Regions from separate parts of the Terrabacter ginsenosidimutans genome, predicted to be linked through region 2. Evidence: riboswitches for the same ligand, from Rfam matches in the RefSeq annotation. Region 2 holds a riboswitch; each other region holds the start of a gene.
The links. A riboswitch is a leader RNA that binds a small molecule or an ion and turns the genes downstream of it on or off. The one in region 2 is predicted to bind cyclic di-AMP.
Positions count from the first base shown of each region.

Region 1: it holds a riboswitch for cyclic di-AMP, as region 2 does, so the genes downstream of both, ABD831_RS01330 (transglycosylase family protein) here and ABD831_RS16520 (C40 family peptidase) in region 2, are expected to answer to the same signal.
Region 3: it holds a riboswitch for cyclic di-AMP, as region 2 does, so the genes downstream of both, ABD831_RS04685 (CHAP domain-containing protein) here and ABD831_RS16520 (C40 family peptidase) in region 2, are expected to answer to the same signal.

Region 1 is NZ_BAABDC010000001.1:260,488-265,696, reverse strand. Features, by position in the region: gene ABD831_RS01345 (alpha,alpha-trehalose-phosphate synthase (UDP-forming)) at 1-488, opposite strand, end outside; gene ABD831_RS01340 (CBS domain-containing protein) at 695-1,126, shown strand; gene ABD831_RS01335 (serine/threonine-protein kinase) at 1,217-3,001, shown strand; cyclic di-AMP (ydaO/yuaA leader) riboswitch at 3,347-3,535, shown strand; gene ABD831_RS01330 (transglycosylase family protein) at 3,540-4,226, shown strand; tRNA gene ABD831_RS01325 (tRNA-Thr) at 4,376-4,448, shown strand; gene ABD831_RS01320 (sialidase family protein) at 4,633-5,209, opposite strand, start outside.
Region 2 is NZ_BAABDC010000006.1:9,396-14,604, reverse strand. Features, by position in the region: gene ABD831_RS16530 (MFS transporter) at 1-1,093, shown strand, start outside; gene ABD831_RS16525 (iron-dependent transcriptional repressor DtxR) at 1,123-1,818, shown strand; cyclic di-AMP (ydaO/yuaA leader) riboswitch at 2,025-2,189, shown strand; gene ABD831_RS16520 (C40 family peptidase) at 2,193-2,963, shown strand; gene ABD831_RS16515 (DsbA family oxidoreductase) at 3,061-3,744, shown strand; gene ABD831_RS16510 (zf-HC2 domain-containing protein) at 4,010-5,209, shown strand, end outside.
Region 3 is NZ_BAABDC010000001.1:1,005,148-1,010,356, reverse strand. Features, by position in the region: gene ABD831_RS04700 (potassium channel family protein) at 1-217, shown strand, start outside; gene ABD831_RS04695 (GNAT family N-acetyltransferase) at 295-831, shown strand; gene ABD831_RS04690 (alkene reductase) at 1,037-2,107, opposite strand; gene ABD831_RS04685 (CHAP domain-containing protein) at 2,339-3,214, opposite strand; cyclic di-AMP (ydaO/yuaA leader) riboswitch at 3,220-3,409, opposite strand; gene ABD831_RS04680 (sortase domain-containing protein) at 3,646-4,434, opposite strand; gene ABD831_RS04675 (hypothetical protein) at 4,452-5,209, opposite strand, start outside.

The DNA.
Region 1 (5,209 bases), on a different contig from region 2:
CACCCGATGCGCACGTCGGGTCGCAGCCGGCGCAGCAGGGCCGGGACGAGCTGCAGCTGGTAGTCCTGGACCCAGACAGTGGCTCCCTCGGCGGCGACCTCGGACACCGCCTCGGCGAAGCGCCGGTTGACGGTCTGGTAGCTCGACCACCACTCGCGGTGGAAGGTCGCCGGCACGATGACGTCGTGGTAGATCGGCCAGAGGGTGTCGTTGGAGAAGCCCTCGTAGTAGTCACGCACCTCGTCGGTCGACAGCGGGACCGGGTGGAGGTGGATGCCGTCCTCGTCGAAGGGCTCGGGCGCCTCGCCGGCGTCACCGGCCCAGCCCACCCAGGCACCGGGCTGGGTGCGCATGACCGACTCCATGGCCGTGACGAGACCGCCGGGGCTGCGCCGCCACTCGACCTCCCCGTCGTCGCCGACGACCTTGTCGACGGGCAGGCGGTTCGCGGCGATGACGAGGTCGTAGGTCGGCCGAGGGGTCGGCACGCAATCAACTCCTGGTGCTCGAGGGGAGGGGCACGGCCCACGACGTACCCGACCCGAGGGCGGGGCGCGCGGCGAGGCGCGATCGGTCTCACTCTAACGAGCGAACGGTGGCGCCCGGTGCGGTCCGGCTCTAGGGTCGAGTCAGGGCATCTCTGGCGGCGCAGGAAGGCCGGCAGAGGGCATCGCGCCGAGGTGAAGGAGTCGCCGTGAAGGTTTCCGACGTGCTGCGCTACAAGGGCAGCGAGGTCATCACCGTCAAGCCCGACGAGACCGTCTCCACCCTGCTCGACCTGCTGACCGAGCACCGCATCGGTGCCGTGGTCGTCAGCACCGACGGCTCGAGCGTCGACGGGATCGTGAGCGAGCGTGACGTCGTGGTCCACCTCCACGGCTCGGGGCCGAGCGTGCTCGAGGCCCCCGTCTCGCAGATCATGACGCACGAGGTCACGACCGGATCCGTCGGCGACAACATCGCCGACCTCGCCGGCACGATGACCGAGCAGCGGGTGCGTCACGTGCCGATCGTCGACGCGGACGGCAAGCTCGCCGCCATCGTCAGCATCGGCGACATCGTCAAGCACCGGCTCTCCGAGCTGCAGTCGGAGCGCGACCAGCTCCGCGACTACATCAGCAGCTGACCACCCGGGCAAGCAGGACGAACCAGGACACTCCGCGGCGCGCGACTGTGACGTTGGGGTCGCGGCCCGCCCGTCGCATACCGTAGGGGTATGAGTGCGTACGACCGGACCGAGCGGGTGCCTGCCCCGCGGCCCGGCGCGCGCACCGGCGGCGTCCCCGTGGCCGCACGGCCCGGGGGACCGGGGGGCCCCGGCAACCTCGGTCAGCAGCGCATCGGCCCCTACCGTCTGATCGAGGAGATCGGCGAGGGCGGGATGGGTGTCGTGCACCTGGCGCTCGACCCGCGCGGCCGCGCCGTCGCGATCAAGGTGCTGCGCGCCCACGTCGCGCACGACGCCGATGCCCGTCAGCGGCTGGCACGAGAGGTCGACACCCTGTCGCGCATCCGCGACGCCCGCGTCGCGAGCGTCATCGACGCCGACGTCATGGCGCCGAGGCCCTACATCGTGACCCGCTACGTCCCCGGTCCGGCGCTCGATGAGGTCGTCGAGGACCACGGTCCGCTGGCTCCGGCCGACCTCCTTCGTCTCGCGCGCGGCATCGCCGAGGCGATCCGCTCCATCCACGCCTGCGGGGTCGTGCACCGCGACATCAAGCCGGGCAACGTCCTCCTCGAGGACGGCGACCCGGTGCTCATCGACTTCGGCATCGCGCACCTGCAGGACGACGTGCGCCACACCGTCGGAGGTCTCGTCATGGGCACCCCGGGCTACCTCTCGCCCGAGCTCGTCGAGGGCGCGGCCATCACGGACGCCACCGACTGGTGGGGCTGGGCCGCCACGATCACGTATGCCGCGTCGGGCCGCCCGCCGTTCGGCCGGGCCCGCATGGACGCCGTCCTCACCCGGGTCCGCGCGGGCGACGTCGATCTCGACGGTGTCGACCCGCGCCTCGTGCCGCTCCTTCGGGCGTCGCTCTCACCCGACCCCAGACTGCGTCCGCACGCCGACGAGGTGATCGCCGCTCTCGAGCTCTACGCAGCAGGGCACGCCGCGACCGTCCCGACCCCGAGTGGCAACCCGTGGGACGACGGTCGGGGTGCGGTGCCCGGGGACACCCAGGTCGTCCAGGGCAGCGGCACTGCCGTCCTGCCCGCGGTCATGCCGACGGCGGTGCATCCCGTGCCCGACCCGGTCGTGCGGTGGGCGCCGCCCCCGACGGGGCCACGGGCGCCTGAGCCCGACCCCGCGGCATACGACCAGTGGGACGACCAGCCCGCTCCCGACGGCTACTGGCCCGAGGAGGAGTGGCACGAGGAGGAGCCCGCCCAGCGCGAGGGCGACCCACGCATCGGGCTCCCCATGCGCACGGGTCTGCTGGCCGCGGCCGGCGCCGCCTGGATCGGCGCCCTCATGGCGTGGCCCGGCATCGCCATCGTCGTCTTGGCGGCCCTCTCCGTGCTGGCTCGCGCCACCGACCGCTCCGTCACGGCCCTCGTGATGAGGCGCTACGACTTCGGGCGTCGGCGAAGCGACGTGCCGTTCGCCGTCGTCTCCAGCCCCTGGCACCTCGTCGTCGGCATCATCGCGACCGCGGTGGGGCTGCTGCTGCCGGTGGCCGTCGCGCTGGCCGGGATCTTCGCCGGGGCTCTCCTGCTGGCCGGCACGCAGGGGACCGACCTCGGCCCCGGCACGCCGATCACCCTGGCGGTCGGCGGGGTCCTCGGCCTGCTCATGCTGTGGTGGGGGCCGGGTGGCGCCTCCCTCCGGCGGGGGTCGCGCTCGATCGCGCGCAGCCTGGTGCCCGCGGGGGTCGCGTCACAGGTCGTGGCGGGACTCCTCGTCGTCCTTGGCGTCGCAGCTGCTCTCGTGGCGCTGCAGCAGGGCGCGAGCCTCACCTGGAGCCCCTTCTCCGGCAACCCGTTCGGAGCCTGACCGGCCCGCCTGCGTCAGACAGGCCGGCCCCACGTGTCGTGTCCGCGGTGCCGGTTGGGCCACTGTGCGTGTCGTCGAGGAGGTCTGTGCGCGTCCTGTGCGAGGTAGCGCATCGCCCCCGAGATCGGCTGGGAAAAAGATCACGGAAGTGTCTCGACTTGGGTTGTGCGGGGTTGAAACCTCACGTACCGTCAGTGCTCGGCGGCACCCGACCCTCGGGTCGGAGCGGGAGCTGTAGCACTGGCTCCCGGGTCGCTTCGTCGCGTCCGGCTCCACACGAACGCTCCCACAACTTCACATGGACACCCATTGAATCCGTTCCCTGAGCGCGCCGAGCCTCGCCAGCCAGGGATGTAGCCCACACCCGTGGGCCGGGCGAGGACGGGGGACCCAGTGTGGCCAGTGAGTGCATGTGTGTCGAAGCACGTGTCAAAGAGGACGAGATCTGGCCTGGGGGTGAAGTCGCATCTGCGACAGGGCACCTGACGCCCCAACCCGACAGCTAACCCCGCAGGCGCGCGTCAGGAAGGAATCACCCATGCAGTACATGTCCAAGCATGCTGTGGCCAGGAAGACCTCGGTCAAGCAGCGCCTTGCGGGAGTCGGAATCGCTGGAGCCGCCACCATCGTCGGTGGCATCACCACGGCAGGGTCGGCCAAGGCCGCCTCCGTCTGGGACTCGGTCGCCTCGTGCGAGTCGGGCGGCAACTGGCACATCAACACCGGCAACGGCTACTACGGCGGCCTGCAGTTCAGCTCGAGCACGTGGCGCGGCTTCGGTGGCGGCGCCTACGCCTCCCGTGCCGACCTCGCCTCCAAGGCCGAGCAGATCGCGATCGCGCAGCGCGTGCTCGCCTCGCAGGGACCCGGCGCCTGGCCCGTCTGCTCCAAGCGTGCCGGCCTGACCCGCTCCAACGGCGGGGCCACGACGACGGCCGTCTCGCGGTCGACGACGCGCACCGCCATCGCGGCCAAGAAGCCGTCGGCGACCAAGCCGGTGGCCAAGAAGAAGACGGTCTCGAAGAAGAAGACCTACGCGACCAAGCCGGCGACGACCAACACGGCCAAGGGCGCCAAGATCACCGTCCGCAACGGTGACACCCTCGGCAAGCTCGCCGCGCGCTACCACGTGGCCGGCGGCTGGAAGGCCCTGTGGAAGGCCAACGGGGCCCGGGTCACGAACCCGAATCTCATCTTCGTGGGTCAGACGCTGCGTCTTCCGTGAGTTCCTGATACAACTGAGCCGGACGGCCTCGCGCGACCAACCCCTGGGTTGCGCGGGGCCGTTCTCTCGTTCCCCGTTCCACCGGTTTGGGCGTATGCCGTCGGGCTCGGTTACGCTTTCGCCCGTCCACGGCTTGCGGCCGAGGACGTGCTGGCGTGGCGCAATTGGTAGCGCACCTGTCTTGTAAACAGGCGGTTAGGGGTTCGAGTCCCCTCGCCAGCTCTCTGCTCAGGCGGGTTCATGGTGCTCCTGACCTGCGGTTTCGCCGCCGTGAGGCAGGGCGGACAGCCCGTCGACAGGACGAGCCCAGCAATCGGGGCTTAGCGGCAGGGAGGTCTCCCCGCGACTTCTTGCCTGAGACTCCGAGGGCCGGGAACGGCGGCTGAACAGGCCGTTTGATGGAGCCTCAGTAGCCGGCGCCAAAGTCGGTCCGGGGCACCGTGGCCAGCACTTGTTGCTGGTAGTAGATCGGACCCTTCTCATCTGCGGTCACTGCCGAGGGATAGTGGGTCGATACGCCGAGCGCATAGATGTTGCGCCCGGAGACTGCGAGTCCGAAGTAGTCGCCGATGAACCCGCTGCCCCTCTGGCAGGGGTCCGTGGCCCCGGCGCAGGGGTACTGCGGCAGGCCGCCGAGGTGTTGTCCGGGCTGTTCTGGATCCCACGTGTACTTGGAGATCCGCACGTTCGTCCCGACCGGCACCGCGCCGCTGCCGCTGTCCTTGTAGGCCTGCAGAGAGGTGTCGATGCAGAAGTTGGTCCGGCCTGCATCGGCCGGCAGAATGCTCGCGTCCGTCGGGCAGGCGGTGCGTCGGTCGTAGAACGCGACGGCGACCGCGCCACCGGGGCCCGCGGCGACCGACGGCTGGATCTGGTCGGTGGGCACGCCTGGGGCGTCGGAGTTGTCGTTGACCAGGACCGGCGTCGTCCAGGTGACGCCGCCGTCGGTGGACTGCGTGAGCTTGACGTCTGCCTGTCCCGCG
Region 2 (5,209 bases):
CGGTGCCTCCGTGGGCGTGGCAGCGCTGCTCGTCGCGATGATGAGCGTCGGTCAGCTGCTCGGCGACCTGCCGTCGGGTGCGCTCGCGGCGCGCATCGGTGAGCGTCGCGCCCTGCTTGTCGCCGCCGTCGTCGAGGCCATCGGGATGCTCGTGTCGGCGCTCGCCGGCGGTCTCGTCATGCTCTTCGTCGGCGTCCTCGTCATCGGCCTCGCGGGCTCCCTCTTCGGACTGGCGCGCCAGGCGTACCTGACGGAGGCCGTGCCCGTCGCGATGCGCGCGCGGGCCCTGTCGACGCTCGGGGGCGTGCACCGCGTCGGCTACTTCATCGGCCCCTTCATCGGCTCGCTCGTCATCGCCGCGTGGGGCACGGAGTCCGCGTATGCCGTCGGCGGCGTCGCCAGCGCCGCCGCCTTCGTCCTCCTCGCACCCGACATCACCGGGTCGGCGCACCGCGTGGCCGGTGCCGGACCCCCGCGCAGCGTCGCGTCGGTGCTCCTGCAGCACCGGCACGTCCTGCTGACGCTGGGCACCGGGGCGATGTGCGTGGCCGGGGCGCGCGCGATCCGCGAGGCGCTCGTGCCGCTGTGGGCCGAGTCGGTCGGCTTCTCGCCGGCGCAGACCTCGCTCGTCTTCGGCGTGGCCGGCGCCATCGACATGCTGCTCTTCTACCCGTCGGGATGGCTCATGGACCGCCACGGCCGGGTGGCCGCCGCCGTCCCCAGCATGCTCGTGCTCGGACTCGGCATGGCACTGATGCCGCTCGCGACGAGCCTCGTCGCCGTGACGGCGGCGGCCACGGTGCTCGGCGTCGGCAACGGCCTCGGCGCAGGCCTCATCATGACCCTCGGGGCGGACGCGTCACCCGCCGACGGCAGGGCGCAGTTCCTCGGTGGCTGGCGCCTCTGCGCCGACCTGGGAAGGGCGGCGGGCCCGCTGGCGTTGTCAGGGCTGAGCGCCATCATGTCCCTCGGCGCGTCCGCCGTCGTGCTCGGCGTGGGCGCCATCGTCGGTGCCGGGTGGCTGCGCATCTGGGTGCCACGGCACGACCCGACCCGGGTCGGCGACCGCGGCCCGGCGACGACCGGTCCTTGAGCGCTCTCCGACTCTGAGAAGGTATGACCGTGACGGACCTGATCGACACCACCGAGATGTACCTGCGCACCATCTTCGAGCTCGAGGAGGAGGGCATCGTCCCCCTGCGCGCGCGCATCGCGGAGCGTCTCGGTCACTCGGGTCCCACCGTGTCGCAGACCGTGGCGCGGATGGAGCGCGACGGCCTCGTCGCCGTGTCGGGCGACCGCCACCTCGAGCTGTCCGACCACGGGCGCCTGCTCGCCACGCGGGTCATGCGCAAGCACCGGCTGGCCGAGCGCCTGCTCGTCGACGTCATCGGGCTCGAGTGGGAGTACGCCCACGACGAGGCCTGCCGCTGGGAGCACGTGATGTCCGAGAAGGTCGAGCGCAAGATCCTCGGTCTCATCGGCGAGGGCCTCGAGTCCCCCTACGGCAACCCCATCCCCGGGCTCGACGAGCTGGGCGTGCGCCAGGACGCCGACTTCCTCACCGGTCTCACCACCCTCACCGCAGCGGTGGGGGAGGCCCCCGCGGTCGTGACGATCCGCCGGATCGGAGAGCCCGTGCAGGTCGACCCCGAGGCGCTCGCGCTGCTGACGAGCGCCGGCGTCGTGCCCGGCGCGCGGGTCGAGGTCGTGCGCGACGGTGGCCGTGTCGTCGCGGTTCGTGAGGGCAGCGAGCGCTCGACAGGCGTCTCACTGCCTGACGACGTGGCCGTCCACGTCTTCTGTCAGGCTGCCTGAACACTCTGTATTCGTCAGGGTCTGCCCCGGTTGGTGGGGCCCTTTTGTCATGCTTCGCCAGCCTCTGCGGGGCCCCCGGAAAAATCTTTGACTTCCGGGAACTCGGAGGTGACAAGGCAGATCGACTTGGGTACGGTGGGCGAACTTGCTCTCCCCGTCGAGCGAGTGCCCCGGGTCGGACCGCCTAGTCCTGCCATCGACCTGAGGCTCAGCACGAACCGCATGGCAGGAGCGGGGGAACCACTTTCTCCGGGCGTCGAGAGACGCCCTCGGGGTGAAGCCCTCCGTGGACCGAACCTGGTCCGAGCGAAGGCCGGGCAGTACCTCCAGCCCGAACCCGACAGCTCACCTCGTAGGCGTCGAGAGGTCTATCTGTGGCTCAGAACGTTTCCGGGCGCCACCGCGCCCCCGGTCGATTCAACGCGATCGCCGAGCTCAAGACGATCGCCAAGGAGTCTGCTCAGCCCGCTGTGAAGGGCGCCGCGGTCGTGGCGGCCTCCGGTGGCCTGATCGCCTCGTTCGCCGGCACGGCGAACGCAGCTGACGGCTCGAGCAGCGTCGTCGCCGGCCCCGCGGCCGTCGGCCCCGCCGTCGGCACGCTCAAGGCCGGCAACGCCCTCTCGGCCATCGGCTTCGCGACACCCGGGCTCAAGCAGGCCAAGGTCAAGCCGGTCGTCATCGAGGACATCGTCGTCAAGGCGGACCGCGCCGAGAAGGCCGCCGCCGACAAGGCGGCCGCCGACCGCAAGGCCGCCTCGCAGCGCGTCTCCCGCTCGGCCGCCCGCCCCGCCCTCAACGTCGCGCCCGCCCCGAGCGCCAGCGGCATCGTCGGCATCGCGCAGTCCTTCTTCGGCGTCCCGTACGTCTACGGCGGCTCGTCGCCGTCGGGCTTCGACTGCTCCGGCTTCACCTCCTACGTCTACCGCCAGGCCGGGATCTCCATCCCGCGCACCGCGTCGGCGCAGCAGGCGGCAGCGACCCGCGTCAGCAACCCGAGCCCCGGTGACCTCGTCTTCTTCGGTTCGCCGGCCTACCACGTGGGCATCTACGTCAGCCCGGGCCGGATGATCGACGCCCAGCGCACCGGCACCGTGATCGGCAACCACTCGATCTGGACCACCCCGTCGGGCTACGGCCGCTTCTGAGCCGTCACCTCTCACGCCTTGCCGTTGCGCCCCCACCGACTCCGGTGGGGGCGCAACGCTTTCCCGGGGGCGGTGCGGGCCGTGGTTGACTGAGTCGATGACCGATCAGCGTGCTGCCGAGTCCACGACCCTCATCGAGCTCGACCTCTGGAGCGACCTGGTCTGCCCCTACTCGTGGGTCGCCAAGCGGCGCGTCGAGGCGGCGGTCGCGGCGTTCGAACGCCCGCACGACGTCACCGTGCGGCTGCGGTCGTTCGAGCTGGACCCTGACGTCGCCGTCGGGGGAGCGGTGCCCGTCAGCGAGCACCTGTCCGTGCGGCACGGTGGGGACGTGGGGACCGGACGCCTCATGAACGCCAAGGCCAGCGAGGTCGCCGAGGCCGACGACCTCGTCTTCGACTGGGACCGGGCCGTACGCGCCAACACCTTCGACGCCCACCGCCTCTGCGCCCTGGCAGGGGAGATGGGCGGGCCCGCTCTGAGGTCGGCCGCCGTCGAGCGCTTCCACTCCGCCCACTTCGGCGAGGGACTGGCCCTCGACGACCACGAGGTGCTGCAGCGGCTCGCCGCCGAGTGCGGGCTCGACGAGCGACGCGTCTCCGCGGTGCTCGCCTCGGACGCCTATGCCGAGCAGGTGCGAGCCGACGAGGAGCAGGCCCGTTCGATGGGTGTCACCTCGACGCCCTTCGTCGTCGCCAACGGGTATGCCGCCGTGACGGGGGCGCGGCCGGCCGAGGACTACCTCGCCCTGCTCCGCGGCGTCGCCACGCAGACCGTCTGACCGGCGCCCGACGAGGCGGACGGCATACGCCCTCGTTCGGGAGCGCTCGCCCGCGGGGCTCGGTCGCGAAAGGGGCAAAGCGCTCACGCTCGGCCCGACCGTGCGCCGCTGTGGGCATGTCGCGCCGGGAATGGTCGCTTGGAACGTCTTTCGTTGCAAGGATGCTGAAGGTGCGTGGTCGTCGCGCGGACGGGTCGGGGGACCCGGTGTCGGTCATGCACCCAGAGCGAGGTCGAGCAGCCGACGACGTCGGCAGACCGGGTGGGTGACAGTGGAGCGGTCGGACGACGGATCCGACACCGGACGTGACGCCGGCGAGGTCCTCGATGCCGTCGAGGTGGAGCAGCAGGAGGCCGTCTGGGCGGCGTGGCGTTCGCTGCCCGACGAGTCGCGCTCCCTGCTCTGGCGGCTCGTCGTGCACGAGGAGAGGCCGCAGCAGATGGCACCGGGCCTGGGCACGACGCCCAGCGGGGTGGCAACCCTGGGCAAGCAGGCCCGCAAGCGGCTGCGCCAGACCCTGCTGGCCGAGCTCGCCGCCAGGCCGGCCGAGCCGCAGTGCCAGGAGGCGCGACGCCGGCTCGGCGGCTACGTGCGCGACTCGCTGCCCCCCAGCGCGCGCCACCACATCGACGACCACCTCGACGGCTGCGCCCGGTGCCGCGCAGCCGTGCGCGACGTGGTCGACGTCGATGCCGCGATCCGGCTGCGCGTGGCACCGGCCCTCCTGCCCGGAGCGTTCGCCGCGGCCGAGGAGGCCTCGGTGCCCGTCGCCGTCGGCATCGCCCCGACCCTTGGCGGCCCCGACCCAGAAGACGACCCAGGAGACGCCGGAGACGGCTCCGTGGTGCCGAGGTGGGCGACGACCGGACGGGTGCTGTCCGTGCCTGCGCGGTCGGCCGCCGCGGTGCTGGCCGCTGCGTCACTCGTCCTGGCTGCAGCGCTCCTCCTGCTCCAGCACGAGCCGGGCGGGCGGGTCTCGGCCGAGGCGCCGGTAGGGCCAGGCTCGTCCACGGCGTCGGACGGGGCGACGGACGACGCGGAGTCGCCCTACCCGACGCGGGGGACGTCTGGGGCGCCCAGGCCCGTCATCGGGGTGGCGACCGCCCAGGCCGTCTCGCGCTTCCAGTCATCGGGTGGTCGCACCGACAACGGGGGGAGCGCGGGCAGCCTCGAGCGACAACGGCGCTCGGCCTCTGACACGACCCCCAGTACCTCGGCGGCCAAGCCGACCACGACACAGGTCCAGCCGTCCCCGGCCAACCCCTCGACGACCTCGTCTCCGGGGGCGACCACGACCACGCCACCCAGCACGGTGGGCACCGTCGTGAGCCTGCGCTTCGCGCCGAGCGACCAGGGGTGTCTCGCTCATCTCGCAGCGCCCGCAGGCTGGCTCATCACGTCGGTGCAGGACGTGCGCGGGAGCCGGGTCCGGGAGCACGTGAGCACACCCACCTCCGTCTTCGAC
Region 3 (5,209 bases), on a different contig from region 2:
GGAGGCGCTGGCCTCGTCCCGGGCACGAGAGACCTCAGCCGAAGGCGGCAGCCCGGGCGGAACCTCCGACGCGGGCGTGGTGGGCACGGAGGGTCCGGACGCGAGGCGGGCCGACGACTCGACGAGGCCCGGATCGACGGGGCCAGGGTCGACGGGGCCAGGGTCGACAGGGCCAGGGTCGACGGGGCCAGGGTCGACGGGGCCCGGATCGCCGTGAGCCGGGTCGGTCCGGTGAAGGCTCGCGTCTGGGGCCCGGTTCACGCGGGCGACACACCCGCGGCCTAGCATCACGGCATGCCCGACCTGCTGGTGCGTGACGCCACCGCCGACGACGCCGTGACGTGCGCCGCGATCTATGCGCCCTACGTGACCGGCACGACGGTGACCTTCGAGACGGAGCCGCCCGACGCCGCCGAGATGGCTCGGCGGATCGCCAAGGCGCAGGACCGGCACGCGTTCCTCGTCCTGGAGGAGGGCGGCGACGTCGTCGGCTATGCGTATGGCGGCCCCTTCAAGGAGCGCGCGGCCTACCGGTGGTCGTGCGAGGTCTCGGTCTACCTCGCCGACGGGCGGCGCGGCCGGGGTGGCGGGCGCCGGCTCTACGAGGCGCTGCTCGAGCGGCTCTCGGCGCGGGGCTACCGGATGGCGGCGGCCGGGATGACGCAGCCCAACGAGGCGAGCGCCCGACTGCACGCGGCCCTCGGCTTCGAGCCGGTGGGCACCTACCGGGCCATCGGCTGGAAGTTCGGTGCCCCGCGTGACGTCACGTGGGTCCAGCGCCCCCTCGGCGAGCCCGTCGCCCCCGGCGAGGACCCGCCCGACCCCGCCTGACCCACCGCGCCACGTCAGCCCGCGGGGAGGACAAGGCCCTGCCGGAAAGGGCCCACCCCACGTGGCGAGCACTACCCACCCCACCCCAGAGTCGAGTGAGCGCCCCGCCCCAGTCGAGTGAGCGCCCCGCCACACGTGACGTGTGACGGGGCGCTCACTCGACTGTTACTGGGCGCTCACTCGACGGGAGTGGGCGTGGGGGACGTCAGGGGAGGGCGGGGTAGTCCGTGTAGCCCTCGGCGCCGCCACCGTAGAAGGTGTCCGGGTTGGGCTCGTTGAGGGCCGCGCCCTCGCGCCAGCGACGGACGAGGTCCGGGTTGGCGAGGAACTCGCGGCCCACGGCCACCGCGTCACCGAGGTCGCGCTCGAGGATGTCCTCGACGTCGGCCAGCTCGGTCACCTTGCCGAAGCCGGTGTTGAGGATGACCGGACCCCCGAAGCGCTTGCGCAGGTCGCGGACGATGTCGGACTCCGGGTCGCCGAGGATGCTGAGGTAGGCGAGACCGAGCGGCGCGATGCCCTCGACGAGCGACTCGTAGGTCGCTGCGGTCTCGACCTCGTCCTGCTCGAGGACGCCCTGGATGTTGTGTGCGGGCGAGATGCGGATGCCGACGCGGTCGGCGCCGATCGCCTCGGCCACGGCCGTGGTGATCTCGACCGTCAGGCGGGCCCGCGCCTCCGGCGAGCCGCCGTAGGCGTCGGTGCGCTGGTTGCTGCTCGGCGCGAGGAACTGGTGCGGCAGGTAGCCGTTCGCGGCATGCACCTCGACCCCGTCGAGCCCGGCCGCGATCGCCTGACGCGCAGCGTGGACGAACTCCGCCACGAGCGCGGGGATCTCGTCGGTCTCGAGGGCGCGCGGGACGGCATACGCCTGCTGGCCGTTCGCGGTCACGATCTCGCCGGGCGCCGCGATGGCGCTCGGGGCGACGCTCTCGAGGCCACCCTTGTTGTCCGGGTGCGCGATGCGGCCGGCGTGCATGAGCTGCACGACGACGTGTCCGCCGCCCGCGTGCACGGCGTCGGCGACGAGGCGCCAGCCGGCGACCTGCTCGTCGGAGTGGATGCCGGGGGTGTCGAGGTAGCCCTGGCCGACGGCACTCGGCTGGGTGCCCTCGGTGATGAGGAGGCCGGCGCTCGCGCGCTGGCCGTAGTACTCGGCGTTGAGCGCGGTCGGTGCCTGGCCCTCGCCGGCGCGGTTGCGCGTCAGCGGTGCCATGACGAAGCGCTGGGGGAGGTCCCAGCGGCCGATGCGGATGGTGTCGAAGGCCGTGGACACAGGCCTGCTCCTCACGTCTTGGGGGACTGCTAGGGGACTGTCGGTGGTGGTCGGCGGCATCCACCGCTGATCGGTGGAGCCTTCAACCACCTACTCGACAAGGTCCGGAAGGCGGCGATCATTCCCGCTTGTCCAGGGTTGTGACGGGTATGACGAAGGGGAGGACGCCGCAGCATCCTCCCCTTCGTACGCGCTCAGCTCGCGGAGAACTCCGCGGTCACGACCCGTGGGTCACGGCGCGTAGATGTACTTCATGCCCGGACCGTCGGTCAGGGTGCGCGTGTTGTAGTTGTACGCGCCGGCGAGGGCGTTCATCTCGATGATCGTCACCTGGTTGCCGTTGACCGCGGTCACCCACGCGACGTGGCCGACGCTCGAGGAGCCGTGGACGCCGGGCTGCATGACGAGGATCGAGCGGGTGCGCGGCGTGCTGGTCACGGTGTAGCCAGCGGACGCAGCGCCGGAGGCCCAGGCCATCGCGTTGCCGGTCCAGCCGCCGGGGTAGTAGCCCTCGGACTGGTACCACTTGTTCAGGGCGCCCCACGTGCACTGGCCGGCGGTGGCCCAGTTGGAGGAGGCGCGCATGCCGGACGAGGCGCTCGGCACGGAGGCGTTCACGCTCACCTTGGCCGACGAGGTGCTCGCCGTCAGGGTCTTGCGCGTCAGGTCGCGCGAGGCGCGCGCAGCGGCGGCCTTGCGGTCAGCGGCAGCCTTCGTGGCGGCGGCGCGCTCGGTCTTGACCTGGACGTCCTCGATGACCTGCGGCTTGGGCTTGGCGACGCGCTGGGCGACGGCCTGCTGCACCGCGGGGGCGTAGCCGATCTTCGACAGCGCGGTCGATGCGGCCGGAGCAGCAGCGGTCGCGGGGCCGACGGCAGCCGGGGCCGCGGACTCGGCGCCGGCAGCAGCGACGTTGCCCGAGTTGGGGGTCAGGGTGTCGGCACTCGCCGGGTTGGCGAAGGTGGCGACGAGGCCACCGGTGGCGGCGACGACAGCGCCCGCCTTCATGGCCGGCTGAGCCGACTCACGGGCGAGCAGCTTGAGCTCGTTGAGGGGATTGTGGCGACCTGGCGCACGGTGGCGGCCGCGGGTGTTCTCAATGTTCACGCGTTTGTACCTCTCCGCGCCTACGAAGTTAGCTGTCGGGTTCGGGCGGAAAGGTGCCCGGTCTGCCCCCACCGCGCGAGCGTTCGCGTGGCGGGTGCGGTCTTCACCCCAAGGGCGTCCGAAGTCGTTGCGCCGGACGCCCGGAGAAACGTGTGGTTCCTCCGCTCCTGTCACAAGGTTTGATCTCTCTCGTCAGGCGGTGACAGGACTAGGCGGTCCACCTCACGAGAGTCCGACCAGGTAGCCGGACTCCCGGAAGAGTAGACGACAGAACTGGCAAATGTCACGCCACGGTAACGGCGGCGCGTAGGGGGAGACCTGAATGTCTGTTTTCAGCGCCTATACCAACGCTTTACCTGCGGCTGGGTGTGACCGGAGTCACAGCTGACGGGCGCCAGCCACCCGCCCCTCGCGGGTAGTCCGCCGGGCGCTCAGCTCGCGTTCGTCAGGTGGCCGAAGACGACGACGTTGTCGCGGTACTCGTTGCGGCTGTCGGTGGGCCCCCCACACGTCACGAGGCGGATCTCCGCCTTGGTGAAGTCGCCCTTGTAGACGAGCTCGGTCGGGAAATGCGCCTTGTTGTAGGCCGCGACCCGGTCGACGGTGAAGGTCAGGTGCGAGCCGTCCCGGCGCGAGACCCTGACGACGTCGCCCGCCCTGACCCGGCGCAGCTCGTGGAAGATCCCCGGCACCCCGGAAGGAGTGTCGACGTGGGCCGCCAGCACCGAGGGGCCGAGCTGCCCCGGCGTGGGGCCGGCGTCGTAGAGCCCGACCTCCTGCGCCGTGCCCGGCACCGAGATCGTGCCGTCGCGCTGGACGCTGAGCGGCACGAAGTGCCGGGACCGCACCCCGATCGAGGGGATCTCGATCGAGGTCGGCTCGGAGGCCTCGAGGAAGTCCCCGATGCTGCCGTTCCCGGCGGCGCCCCGGTCGGCCCCGGGACTCGACGTCGCGCTCTGACGTGGCGGCGTCGACGAGGCGCCTGAACCGGATGGGGTGGCGGGACCGGGCGGGCTGGACATCTGCGAGATGGGGGGCACCCGGCCCGCCGCGGGCTGCGGCGAGCCGGGTGTCCCTCTGAGCCCGAGCACGAGCGCGACGATCCCGACGACGACCAGGACGGCCGTGACCGCGACGGCCGCCGCCACGGCCGCACGCCCGTGGCGACGGACGTGGCCGGCCGGCCGGTCGCCGTCGGGAGACTGCGTGGGCTCAGGCATGTGAGGGCCTCGGTCGCTCAGGCGCGCGAACGCGCGCGACGAGCCGCGAAGGCGCCGGTACCGGCCGCAGCGAGAAGGGCCCCGCCACCGACGAGCATGAGGGCCTCGTTCTGGCCACCGCTCTTGAGGCTGTCAGCCGCGAGGCCGCCGCCGGTGTGCATGCCGCCCGCGGGAGCGACGCGCAGCGCGCCACACAGCGCCGGGTCGGTGGCCTCGGTCGGCAGCGACGGCATCAGGTCGCTCTTGGTGTCGCCGGAGTACTTGCCGTCCTTGTTGTAGTCGACGCCGTGGATGACGACGACGGACTCGCCGGCCGAGATCGCCTTGGCGACGTCGCTCGAGACCTTGATGCTGCCGCGCTGGTAGGCGATCTTGCCGCCGGGCGCGGTGCTGAAGCGGTCGATCGCGAGGCCCGACTTCGGGCTCGTGTCGCCGGTCTTGGTCAGCGACACGACGATGTCGCCGTAGGCGGGGCCGCCCTCGGTCGTGTTGAGGTGGCCGTCGCCGTTCTTGTCATCGGACAGGACCGGGCACTCGTGGCGGGCAGCCGCACCGAAGTGGATGTGCGCCGCGTGGGGGTTGTCGGGGAGCAGGCCGTTCGCGGCCATCGTGACGGTGATCTTGTTGCCCTGGACCTCGACCATGGCCGTGCCGCTGCCCTGGACGCCGTTGCCGGCGACGGGCTTGAGGTTGGCGCTGACCCACGCGTCGGCGGCGAAAGCCGGACCGATGCTGAGGGCCATGGCGGCTGCTGCGGCGAGGCTGGCGCCGGCAA